Regions from separate parts of the Variovorax sp. AB1(2024) genome, predicted to be linked through region 1. Evidence: riboswitches for the same ligand, from Rfam matches in the RefSeq annotation. Region 1 holds a riboswitch; the other holds the start of a gene.
What was found. A riboswitch is a leader RNA that binds a small molecule or an ion and turns the genes downstream of it on or off. The one in region 1 is predicted to bind glycine.
Positions count from the first base shown of each region.

Region 2: it holds a riboswitch for glycine, as region 1 does, so the genes downstream of both, WIX39_RS07895 (D-amino acid dehydrogenase) here and gcvT (glycine cleavage system aminomethyltransferase GcvT) in region 1, are expected to answer to the same signal.

Region 1 covers NZ_JBBHKP020000001.1:4,505,088-4,511,293, reverse strand. Annotated here, with positions in the region: gene gcvP (aminomethyl-transferring glycine dehydrogenase) at 1-496, opposite strand, end outside; gene gcvH (glycine cleavage system protein GcvH) at 545-916, opposite strand; gene gcvT (glycine cleavage system aminomethyltransferase GcvT) at 980-2,152, opposite strand; glycine riboswitch at 2,198-2,310, opposite strand; glycine riboswitch at 2,323-2,413, opposite strand; gene WIX39_RS21095 (PaaI family thioesterase) at 2,597-3,157, opposite strand; gene WIX39_RS21090 (MFS transporter) at 3,154-4,359, opposite strand; gene WIX39_RS21085 (LysR substrate-binding domain-containing protein) at 4,524-5,402, shown strand; gene WIX39_RS21080 (DUF6506 family protein) at 5,427-5,711, opposite strand; gene WIX39_RS21075 (hypothetical protein) at 5,855-6,206, opposite strand, start outside.
Region 2 covers NZ_JBBHKP020000001.1:1,680,031-1,686,236, reverse strand. Annotated here, with positions in the region: gene WIX39_RS07920 (glycosyltransferase family 4 protein) at 1-63, opposite strand, end outside; gene rfbC (dTDP-4-dehydrorhamnose 3,5-epimerase) at 217-765, opposite strand; gene rfbA (glucose-1-phosphate thymidylyltransferase RfbA) at 762-1,658, opposite strand; gene rfbD (dTDP-4-dehydrorhamnose reductase) at 1,688-2,578, opposite strand; gene rfbB (dTDP-glucose 4,6-dehydratase) at 2,575-3,645, opposite strand; glycine riboswitch at 3,771-3,874, shown strand; glycine riboswitch at 3,892-3,999, shown strand; gene WIX39_RS07895 (D-amino acid dehydrogenase) at 4,093-5,394, shown strand; gene WIX39_RS07890 (FIST signal transduction protein) at 5,413-6,206, opposite strand, start outside.

The sequences.
Region 1 (6,206 bases):
TGGCGAGCGTCATGGCTTCGGCGGCGGCCGTGGCTTCGTCGAGCATCGACGCGTTGGCGATGGCCATGCCCGTGAGGTCGCACACCATCGTCTGGAAATTGAGCAGGGCTTCCATGCGGCCCTGCGAGATCTCTGCCTGGTAGGGCGTGTAGGCGGTGTACCAGGCGGGGTTCTCGAGGATGTTGCGCAGGATGACGCCCGGCGTGTGCGTGCCGTAGTAGCCCTGGCCGATGAAGTTCCTGAACACCTTGTTCTTCGAGGCCATCGCCTTCAGCTCGGCCAGCGCGTCGGCTTCGGTCACGGGGGCCGGCAGCCGCATCGGCCGCGCCCGGCGGATGGCCGCGGGCACGATGCCGTCGATGAGCTCCGAGCGCGTTTCCGAGCCGATCACCGGCAGCATGCGCGCCTCGTCCGCCGCATCGATGCCGATGTGGCGGGCGAGAAATTCTTCGGCATTCTCTAGTTCTTGCAAAGAGGGAAGGGCGGGAATCGGCATGGCGGTGGGGGCTCGGGAAGAAGGGGGCTCGGAAGAAAAATCAGGCGATCAGGACTCGGCCGCGAACTTGTCGTAGGTGGCGGCGTCCAGCAGGGCGTCGAGCTGCGCGGGCTCGCTCAGCTTGACCTTGAAGAACCAGCCGGCGGCCAGCGGGTCGCTGTTGGCCAGCGACGGGTCGGCGCGCAGGGCTTCGTTCACTTCGGTGATCTCGCCCGACACGGGCATGAAAACGTCGGCTGCGGCCTTGACCGACTCGACGACGCCGGCAACTTCGCCCTGCGCGAAGGTCTTGCCGACTTCGGGCAGGTCGACGAACACCACGTCGCCCAGCGCGTCCTGCGCGTGCAGGGTGATGCCGACGGTGGCTGCGTCGCCTTCGGCCGACACCCATTCGTGGTCCTTGGTGTACTTGATGCTCATGGTGAGAAAACTCCTCGTGGAAAAAATGAATCGGGGTGCAGAGCCTAGCCGGGTCTGCCGCGTTCAGCCGCGGTAATAGCGGGTCGGCACGAAAGGCATGGTCGAGACTTCCATCGGCACCGGCTTGCCGCGCACGATGGCCTGCACGCGGGTGCCGGGCTCGGCGAAGGCGGTGGCCACGTAGCCCATGGCGATGCAGCGGTCGGCCGTGGGGCCGAGCAGCCCGCTGGTGACGATGCCGATGTCCTGGCCTTCGAATGACTGCAGCACCGTGCCGTCGCGCACCGGAATGCGCTCCAGCGCCACGAGGCCGACGCGCTTGCGCTTCAGCGTGTCGTGGTCGGTGTGGCCGGCGGTGCCCGCCGTGGCGGCGGCGAGCTGCGCGAGGATCTTCGCGGCGCCGGGGAAGCCGCCTTCGCGCGCGCCGCCCGCGCGGCGCACCTTCTGCATCGCCCAGTTGAGCGAAGCCTCGACCGGCGTGGTGGTGGTGTCGATGTCGTTGCCGTACAGGCACAGGCCGGCTTCGAGCCGCAGCGAATTGCGCGCGCCCAGGCCGATGGGCTTGACCTCGGGCTGGGCCAGCAGCAGGCGGGCCAGCGGCTCGGCGTCCTTCGCGGCCACCGAGATCTCGAAGCCGTCTTCGCCGGTGTAGCCGCTGCGGGTGACGAAGGCGGGAATGCCGCCGATCTGAACCGCGCCGCCCGTCATGAACACGAAGCGCTCGATGCCGGGCGACAGCCGCGCCAGCGTGGCGGCGGCCTTGGGGCCCTGCAGCGCGAGCAGGGCGTGGTCGGGCAAGGGCTGCACTTCGCAGCGGGAGCCGATCTTCTGCTGGATGTGGGCGATGTCGGCCACCTTGCAGGCGCCGTTGACTATCACGAAGAGCGAGCCGTGGCCTTCGTTGAAGAACATCAGGTCGTCGAGGATGCCGCCTTCGTCGTTCAGCAGCAGGCCGTAGCGCTGCTTGCCGGCGGGCAGGTCGATCACGTCGACGGGCATCAGGGTTTCGAAGGCGGCCGCGGCGTCGGGGCCGACGAGGCGAAGCTGGCCCATGTGGGAGATGTCGAACAGGCCGGCCGCATCGCGCGTGTGCTTGTGTTCGGCCATGAGGCCGGCGGGGTACTGCACCGGCATGGAATAGCCGGCGAAGGGCACCATGCGGGCGCCGAGCTCCACGTGAAGGTCGTGCAGCGGCGTCTTGAGAAGTTCGGTAGCGGGTGCGGAGGAAGCGGCCACGGGGCACTCCAAAGGGGCAGACAAAATCCATGACGCAAGCCATGGGCCACCCCTGCTGTCCGCTTTACCTGAGAGATTCGCCCCACGATCGGGGTTTGCTCCTTCGGTGGGCCGCTGCGCCGTTTGCGGTACGGCGGCCTCTCTCCAGCAAGGAAACGCCGGTGTTCGCCGGCGCCTTGTCAGTCCTTTTGCCTGAGCGTTCGGGAAACCCCTGCGCCTTCGGCGGCCCCGGCTGGCGGGGCTCTCTCCTGACCCCGCCGAGTGTAGTTGATACGGAAGGGAGAGCTGTGTTCAGGGCGTGTGCGCAGGCCACCGGGTGCTCCCCTCCGCGAATGTCCCCCGCCCTTCGGGCTCCTCCTTTATTTCGCTGCGGGGAGCACCCGGCGCCCCGCGCACAAGGCACGCTGCTGGTGCGACCGATCGAGGAAGGCTCTGCGGTTCCGGTCAGCGCGCGACCTCAGCCGGGGGCTTGACGCGCCAAGGCGCCAGGACTTCGACCACCATCGCCTCGAAGAGAAGGATGTCAGCCTGCCAGGCGAGCACCTGGACAATTGCTTTTCTTTCCGTCAATGTCGTCACGCTGGCCTGCAGCCGGGTTTCCATGATCACGGCCGGGGTCTTGAAGTCCATGTTCATGTTGACGGTGAGCACCTGCAGCCGGTCGGGTATGACCGAATACGTAGCGAGTCCGGCCCACTGGTCGACCAGGCCTGTGAGGTAGCCGCCAAAGATGTTGCCGGTGGGCATTGCGGCATGCAAAGGCGGCGTGTAGACACCGTAAAGCCGCCCGTACTCCCAGCGCGCAACGCACGGCGTGGCAAAGGGAAGGCCAATCGTCGCGATCGGAGTCGGGGCGATGTCGGTGCCATCTACCACTTCATTCAATACCTTGCGGTATCTCGTCTTTGTCTCCAGGCCGGGGAAGTCCGCCGGGCGATCGCGCTCGCGCACCAACAGTTCAACATCAAACATCAGGTCGCTCCGTCGGTTGTCGTGGGGTGTCATTCGTGTGTAGCCTTCATGAACGTCTCTTCTTCGCGAGCGGTCAGCATCCAGATGGCGATGCATTGAGCTGCCGCGCCAGCCAGGGGAATGAAAAGCAGGTTGCCGCTTGCCGAGAAGAGTCCTCCCAGTGCAGCTCCTGCAGCCATGCCAAAGTAGGTGGCCATGGTGTTGAGTGCGATCACCTGTACGGCGTGTGGCGGGCTCAGAGCCACAAGACGAGAAGCCTGCGGGGGCGTGCATGCCCAGCCGGATGCCGCAAAGATGGCGACGGCAACCGGGAAGAGCCACACCCCCAAGGGAGGGCCGCTGAACACGGCCAGACTCATCAGGAGCAAAGAAGCGAGATGCACACAAAGAAAGTACTGCAGTGCACGTACGGGTGTTTTGAGGAAATCGCCGAGCCGTCCACCGATGAGATTCCCGGCAATGGCCGCCGCACCATAGATCAACAAGACAAAGCTTGTCTTGTCTGCCGACCAACCGGTCGCGGACTGGCTGATCGGGACGATGAACGTGTATGAGGCAATGCCACCTGCCATCCATACGAAGCAACTTGCAAGAGTCCGGATCACGTTGCCGTTTCGGAGTGGCGACAGGCGCTCTCCCAGCGAAAGGCTCCTGGACTGGAAGTTGGCCGGCATCACCCACCAGAGCGCCGCGGCCGCGGCTGCGGCCAGGGTCGCAATCAGGATGAAGGTCATCCGCCACGAACTTACGCTTGCGAGCATCAAACCCAGAGGGACGGCCGTGACGAGGGCGGCCGTCAGTCCCCCCAAGACGAAGCTGCTGGCCTGGGCACGTTTTTCGGGAGGCAGAAGGTTGATGGCAGCCGCAACTGCTGCCGGCGAATAAGCCGCGGCACTCATTGCCGCGATCAGGCGCCACAGCAAGAGCCAGGCGTATTGCTCCGACAGGGCTGCCGCAAGATTGGCAGCGGCGAAGACGCCCATCGACGCGATGAGGATCGTCCGAAGAGATTTTCCGCCCAATACGGCACCCAGGATCGGGGCGCTTATCGCGTAAGTCAGCGCGAACGCCGACACCAGCAGGCCTGCCTGGGACAGCGACACCTGAAGCCCTGTCGCCAGATCTGGAAGGATGCCCGCGATCACGAATCCATCGGCGCCGATCGCGAACATTCCGAGCGCCAGCAGCACCACGGATCCCGGCACGCTCAGCCCGGGGCCGCACTGTGCTTTCACTGTCTCTCCAGGTTGCATTGATGCTCCGCGATTTTTCAGCCATCAGGGATCGACGACGTGGATCTGTTGCTGACCGGCTGAATGGGTTTGTTCGGATGATTCTTTGCGGGGTGGATAAGATTGTCCATGTCTGTTTTTGCATCTGATGAGACATAGAAGGTCTGATGATCGATCTCCAGAAACTCCACTATTTCGTCGCTGTCGCAGAGACGTTGAACGTTGGAAAAGCGGCAACGCTGCTGCACATTTCCCAATCGCCTTTGAGCCGCCAAATCATTGCGCTGGAAGAACGTCTGGGTACGGCACTCTTCTCGAGAGAGCGGAAGCGGCTTCAGCTGACGGACGCGGGGCGGCAGTTCCTCGATGAGGCAAAAGCCCTCATGGAACATGCGCAGCAGCTGGAGGATCGGATCCGGGATGAGGCCGAGGGAAGGACGGGCTCTTTGACGCTTGGTTTCGTGGAGGGCGCCATTCACGTAGGAGCGCTCCAGACGGCCATCAAGCGCTTCCTGAAGGTCGCGCCGCACGCCAGGATCGAGCTGAAGAACCTTCGCTCTAGGCAACAGTTCGAAGCCTTGCAGTTCGGCGGAATCGATGTCGGATTCTCTTACTCGCCGCCCTTGCAAAACAGTCCGCTTGTCGCAGAGCAGATCGCGGATGAAGGGTTTGCTGTCGCGATGCCCAGGAATCACCCGCTGGCCAAGGGGCGCTTTGATCCGCGAAAGCTGGATGGGGAGGCATTCATAGCCCTTCCCGAAAAAGACTCCCCAGAGGCTCGGCAGAGTTTGATGGGGGCGTGTGCGAGCGCAGGCTTCATCCCCAACGTTCGATTCGAAGCGGCGGAGCCTTCCGTCGTGCTCGGGCTGGTAGACGCGGGTGTTGGATTGGCGATCGTTCAGGAAAGCCTGGGCAAGGCGCCAGGCAGGGGAATCGTGCTCCGCCCGTTGCCTCCGTCATTCCCCATGAGAGCCAAAATATTCAGGGTCACAAGGAAAGCCACGCGGCCCCTAGTCGCAAGATTTCTCGGCAGCCAGCAAGCCTGAGTTGCCGCCGAATGCCCGTCTTGCCTACGAGAACAGGCGGTGCATGGCGTCGATCGACTCCGGTCCATACGCGACTACGCCGACGGGCACGGCATAGTCTATGGCCTCGATGATCTTGCCCGCCCACACGGGGCTGAATCCACCGCATAGTTCGATGAGCTGCACGCCTTCGCGAACCATCTCCTGCGCGACCTCGATGCCCTCGGAGGCCGTTGCGACGCCCACCACCTTCATCTGAAACTGCACTGTCCCCTGATGCTGGACAAATCGGTCTCCGGTCACGATGAATCCGAACTTGGTGAGGGCCATGAGCTTGTTCTCCGTTTGTGCGTGGATGAGAGCGTTGGAGCAAGAGACGCCGCTGGCGACCGCCTGCCTTCAATTCAGCCTAACACCGGACCAGGCTTCTCGTCTGCAAGATTCGCGACTGGCTGGCTCTCGCTCGAACAATCTCAGTGAACTAACTCAGCCGGCGGCAGCAGCTTGTCGATCCGCTCGCGCAGCGACTCGGCGCGCTCGGGGCCGGCGGCTTTCTCGATTTCCGTGAGCATGAGCGCGGCGATGGTCAGCATGGCTTCGCGGTCGCGGGCTTCGCGCAGGGCGTCGCGCATCTGCAGCGCGAACTTGGGATCGCGGCGCACGAACATGCGCTCGCAGATGTCGAACAGGAACATGCGCGTGGTGGCCAGGGAGCGCTTGCCGTCGAAGGTGTCGGCCGATGTGGCGATCTGGATCGGCTCGCTCGCGGGGAGCGGTGCGGGTTGGGCGGGCGCCGGGGTAGGGGGCACGGCCTTGCCGGGGGCA
Region 2 (6,206 bases), 2.8 Mb from region 1:
CTTGGCGGCTCGATATTCACTCACATATCGAACAACTCGGGCCAGCACATCCTTGACATTCATCATCTACTTCCAGCGACCATAAGCTGCAGAACTTCAAATGCATTCATTATTTCCACGCTTTCATGCCTAACACACGACTTCGACTACAGTGAACTTAAAAACATCGTGACATCAAGCATGAGACCTTAGTTTGAAAAGCAAGAATCTCATTTTTTAAGCGAACGTATTCGCCTGCTTCAGAAAAACACCCTCGCTGTCCTTTTTTGACAACTGAGGTGATATGCCGATATCTGGCCATTTGATGTTCAAATCGACGTCATTCCAAGCAATACACCTTTCATACTCAGGAGAGTAGTAGTCAGTAGTCTTGTATAAGAAGTCCGCACTTTCGGTTAGCACGAAGAAGCCGTGGGCGAAGCCTGGCGGGATCCACAGCTGCCTTTGGTTCTCTTCGTTGAGTTCGGTACCAACCCAACGGCCAAACGTCGGCGACGAGCGCCTGATGTCTACAGCCACGTCAAAGACCGCCCCCCGCGCCACCCGCACCAGCTTGCCTTGTGCATTCTGAATCTGGTAGTGCAAGCCACGGAGCACGCCGCGCGAAGATCTGGAATGGTTGTCTTGAACGAATTCAAACTTCTTGCCAACCGCCTCGTCAAATGCGCGCTGGTTGAAGCTCTCGAAAAAGAAACCACGCGCATCGCCGAATACTTTCGGCTCGATGATCAGCACCTCTGGAATGGCGGTTTTGACCACATTCATGAGCGAACCTCCTCGGCGAGCAGGTGGTTTAGGTATTTGCCGTAACCATTCTTTTGCAGCGGCGCGGCAAGCTTGGCCAACTGATCGCGATCGATAAATCCGTTGCGCCAAGCGATTTCTTCCGGGCAGGCAATCTTCAGCCCTTGGCGATGCTCAAGCGTCGCAATGAATTGGCCCGCTTCAAGAAGGCTCTCGTGCGTGCCAGTATCCAGCCACGCGTAGCCGCGCTGCATGATCTGCACATTGAGCTGGTCGAGGTCTAGGTACGCCTGATTTACAGCCGTGATTTCCAGTTCCCCGCGCGAGCTCGGCTTCACCGCCTTCGCGATATCCACGACCTGGTTGTCGTAGAAGTAGAGGCCCGTCACCGCATAGCTACTCTTAGGCTTCAGCGGCTTTTCTTCGATGCTGCTGGCCTTGCCCTTGGCGTCGAATGCCACCACTCCATACCGCTCGGGGTCGTGCACGTGATAAGCAAAGACGGTGGCACCAGAGTTCTTCGCATCAGCACCGCCGAGCAGGTGTGCCAGGTCATGCCCATAAAAGATGTTGTCACCCAAAACCAGAGCGCTTGGCGAATTGCCAACGAATTTCTCGCCAATGATGAAGGCTTGCGCCAGCCCATCCGGACTCGGCTGCACTGCGTACTGCAGATTGATGCCCCACTGGCTGCCATCGCCCAACAGTTGCTGGAACCGCGGCGTGTCCTGCGGCGTGCTGATGATCAAAATGTCGCGCATGCCGCCGAGCATCAGCGTGCTGAGCGGGTAATAGATCATCGGCTTGTCGTACACCGGCAGCAGTTGCTTGCTCATGGCAAGCGTGGCCGGGTGCAGGCGAGTGCCCGAACCGCCGGCCAGGATGATGCCTTTGCGTTGCGTCGTCTTGGTCATGCTTTTGTTTTTTCGTGGGTGTTTGTTCTTCAAAGCGTCTCGCGCAGCATGCGCGCAACGCCTTCCTGCCAAGGCGGCAGGCGCAGGCCGAAAGTGGTCTGCAGCTTGGTGGTGTCAAGACGCGAGTTGTGCGGGCGCTTCGCCGGGGTCGGGAAGGCGCTGGTCGGCACGGCCTCGACAGCCTGCGGGCCGGCCTTGAGCTCAACGCCGGCCTGCTGCGCCATTTCGAGCACGAAGCGCGCATAGCCGTGCCATGTCGTTTCACCACCCGCAATCGCGTGATAGAGCCCGGCCTTGGTCGGATCCTGCAGCGTGGCGCGGATGGCATGGGCCGTCACGTCGGCCAGCAACTCGGCCCCTGTGGGCGCACCGAACTGGTCGTCGATGACGGTCAGCTTGTCGCGCTCCTTGGCCAGGCGCAGCATGGTCTTGGCGAAGTTGCCGCCGCGCGCCGCGTACACCCAGCTTGTGCGGAAGATCAGGTGGCGCGGGCAGTGCTGCGCCACCAGTTGCTCGCCTTCGAGCTTGGTCTGGCCGTACACGCTGAGCGGGCCGGTCGCGTCGTCTTCCTTCCAGGGCTTGCTGCCGCTGCCATCGAAGACGTAGTCGGTCGAGTAGTGCACCATCAGCGCGCCGATCTGCTGGGCGGCCTGGGCCACCACGCCGGGCGACGTGGCGTTGAGCTTGCGCGCGAATTCGGGTTCGCTCTCGGCCTTGTCGACGGCCGTGTGTGCTGCGGCATTCACGATCACGTCGGGGCGGACCTTCAGCACCGTCTCGGCCAATTGCTCCGGCCTGCTGAAGTCGGCGTGGAAATCGGTGCTGTCGAAGTCGAGCGCCACCAGTTCGCCCAGCGGCGCGAGGCTGCGTTGCAGTTCCCAGCCGACCTGTCCGCCCTTGCCCAGCAGCAGCAGCTTCATGCCGCGGCCTTTGCGTCGTATTGCTTCTCGACCCACTCGCGGTAGGCGCCGCTTTGCACGTTGCGCACCCACTCGCTGTTCGCGAGGTACCACTCGACGGTCTTGCGGATGCCGGTGTCGAAGGTCTCGGCGGGCTTCCAGCCGAGTTCGGCTTCGAGCTTGCGTGCGTCGATGGCGTAGCGGCGGTCGTGGCCGGGGCGGTCGGTGACGTAGGTGATCTGCTCCTTGTAGGGCTTGCCGTCTGCCTTGGGGCGCAGCTCATCCAGCAGCGCGCACACGGTATTGACGATCTCGATGTTCGGCTTCTCGTTCCAGCCGCCCACGTTGTAGGTCTCGCCCAGTTTGCCGGCCTCGAGCACGCGGCGAATGGCGCTGCAGTGGTCCTTCACGTACAGCCAGTCGCGCACCTGCATGCCGTCGCCGTACACGGGCAGCGGCTTGCCGGCCAGCGCGTTGACGATCATCAGCGGGATGAGCTTCTCGGGGAAGTGGAACGGGCCGTAGTTGTTGGAGCAGTTGGTGGTGAGCACCGGCAGGCCGTAGGTGTGGTGCCACGCGCGCACGAGGTGATCGCTGGCGGCCTTGCTGGCCGAGTACGGGCTGTTGGGCTCGTACTTGTTCTCTTCGGTGAAGGCCGGGTCTGTCTTCGAAAGCGAGCCGTAGACCTCGTCCGTCGACACATGCAGGAAGCGGAAGGCCGATTTCTGCTCGGCCGGCAGCGCGCTCCAGTAGCCGCGCACCGATTCGAGCAGGCGGAAGCTGCCGAGCACGTTGGTCTGCACGAAGTCTTCGGGACCGTGGATCGAGCGGTCCACATGCGACTCGGCGGCAAAGTTGACCACGGCGCGCGGCTTGTGCTCGGCCAGCAGGCGGTCGACCAGGGCGCTGTCGCCGATGTCGCCCTGCACGAAGATGTGCCGTGGGTTGTTCTTGAGCGATGCGAGCGTCTCGAGGTTGCCGGCGTAGGTCAGCTTGTCGAGGTTCACGACAGGCTCGTCGCTGCTCGCGATCCAGTCGAGTACGAAATTGGCGCCAATGAAGCCAGCGCCGCCGGTAACCAAGATCATGGGGTCCCCTGAAGTTGAAAGTCATCGCCGTGTCGCAATGAACCTTAACGTTCGATTATCCCATTGGGCCAATTGGCGGAAACACAAGACGTTACCGTTCTGCCCTCGGCGTGTTTACAATCGTTCGCGATACCGCAGGAGAGCGGGCCACCCCGGTGGCCCTACCGAAGGCGCAAACTCCCATAAACGCTCAGGTCGGCCCGACGAAGTCTTGGATTTCGGCAAGGGGTCAGTACTGCATCAACTGAAACGCCGTCTGGAGAGACGCCACTTCACGTGGCGCACCGAAGGAGCAAATTCGTTGCAATGGCGCAACGAATGAATCTCTCAGGTACCGAGGACAGGGGGAGCGGCAACTTGGACAGCGGTCGTCCGGTTGCTTGCTATTAATTCAATAGTATTCATCCTCGCCCGCCGTTCAAGCGCAGCACCTCAAAGGTACTTGAAATGCGCGTGATCGTTCTTGGCGCCGGCCTGCTCGGCGTGACCTCGGCTTACTACCTCCAGCAACTCGGCCACGAAGTGACCGTGATCGACCGGCAGGCCACCCCGGCCGCCGAAACCAGCTTCGCCAATGGCGGGCAGATTTCCGTCAGCCATGCCGAACCCTGGGCCAACCCCAGCGCGCCGCTCAAGGTGCTGCAGTGGCTGGGCAAGGAAGACGCCCCGCTGCTGTTCCGCATCCGCGCCGACATGCGCCAGTGGCTGTGGGGCCTGCAGTTCCTGCGCGAATGCACGCCGGCGCGCACCCGCCACAACATCGAGCAGATCGTGCGTCTTGGCACATACAGCCGCTCGATGTTGCAACAGTTGCGCCGCGACACCGGCATCGCCTACGACCAGCGCACCCAGGGCATCCTGCACTTCTATACGACGCAGAAGGAATTCGACGGCGCCCTCGCGCCCGCCGAGCAGATGCGCGCGCTGGGCTGCGAACGCCAGGTCATCTCCGCCGATGAGGCCGTGAGGATTGAGCCCGCCCTCGCGCACATCCGCCCCAAGCTGGCCGGCGCCACCTACACGGCCGAGGACGAATCCGGCGATGCCAACCGCTTCGCGCGCGAACTGTCCCGGCTCGCGGCCGAAGCCGGCGTGAAATTCCTCATGAGCCACACCGTCACCGCCCTGCGCGAGGCCGGCGGCAGCATCGACCACGTGGAGGTCACCGATGCCGAAGGCCGCTTCCAGCGCATTCGCGGCGACGCCTTCGTGATGGCGATGGGCTCGCTGAGCCCGTTGCTCGCCGCGCCGCTGGGCATCCGCCTGCCGATCTATCCGGCCAAGGGCTATTCGGTCACGCTGCCCGTCAAGGACGCCTCCAAAGCGCATCAGGTCTCGCTGACCGACGACGAATTCAAGCTCGTGTTCTCGCGCTACACCTCGGAGTCCGGCGACCGCCTGCGCATCGCGGGCACGGCCGAACTCAACGGTTACGACCGCGACCTGAACCGCGTGCGCTGCGAAGCCATCGTGCGCCGTGTCGAAGAGCTGTTCCCCGGCGCCGGCGACACCACGCAGGCCCAGTTCTGGACCGGCCTGCGCCCCGCCACGCCAAGCAACGTGCCGCTGATCGGCAAGACGAAGCTCGCCAACCTGTTCCTCAACACCGGCCACGGCACGCTCGGCTGGACGCATGCCTGCGGCTCCGGCAAGTCGATCGCGCGCATCGTGAGCGGGCTGGCGCCGGAGGTGGATTTCGCGTTCATGGGAATGCCGGCGCCGCAGCCGCGCATGCTGCAGCCGGCGTGATCCGCGGCTGAAAGGTGTTCAGTCGTTGGACGTGAACACCGTCAGCACCCCGGTATAGCCATACAGGTGGTGCCGCGCGATCTCCCCGGCGGCAAAGAACCCGACCAGCGGCACGTCGCCCAGCGCGTGCCGCACGATCTGCAACTCGGCGCCCGGCGCGCCGAAATGCGGGCCGCCGCGCCCGGAACAGCTCACGTACACCGCACCCGCGATGCGCCGCGCGGGGTGCGGCGCCGCCTCGGCCTCGCCGGCAGCCACGGCGCGCGCGGTGGCCAGCGTCTGCTCTTCGGGCTCCAGCTCTTCGCGGATCTCGGCGCAGATGCGCATCAGGTCGGCCCGCGCCGCCTGCGCATTGCGGCGGCAGAAGGTCAGCCGCATGCCGGCTTCGGCCGTGTCGGCAATCGCGATGCCGCGCCGCGTCGGGTCGAGCCCGATGATGTGGCGCACCAGCACGTCGGCGCCCAGGTCGCCGGTGCGGCGGATGCCGTCGCTGCCCGCGTCGGCCAGCCCGACCAGCGTGTTGCGCACGGCGTCGATGGCTTCCTGCGGCCTCTCCAGCGACACCTGCAGGTCGGCCAGCAGCACGTCCAGGGCGGGTTCGCCGTCGAGCCTGAGCAGCAGGTTGCCGTCGGCTTCGGTGATCTCGCGCTCGCGCACCGCGCCCGAGCGCAGCGGCTGGCAGCCCTGCGTGACGCGCGACACCAGCCGCACGCCGTCGCCGAACACCACGCCCGACAGGCCGCCTGAGAACACACCGCCCGCCGCCCCATGGCCGCGGATGTTGCCGTTGCCGCCGACCGCGAACTGCAGCG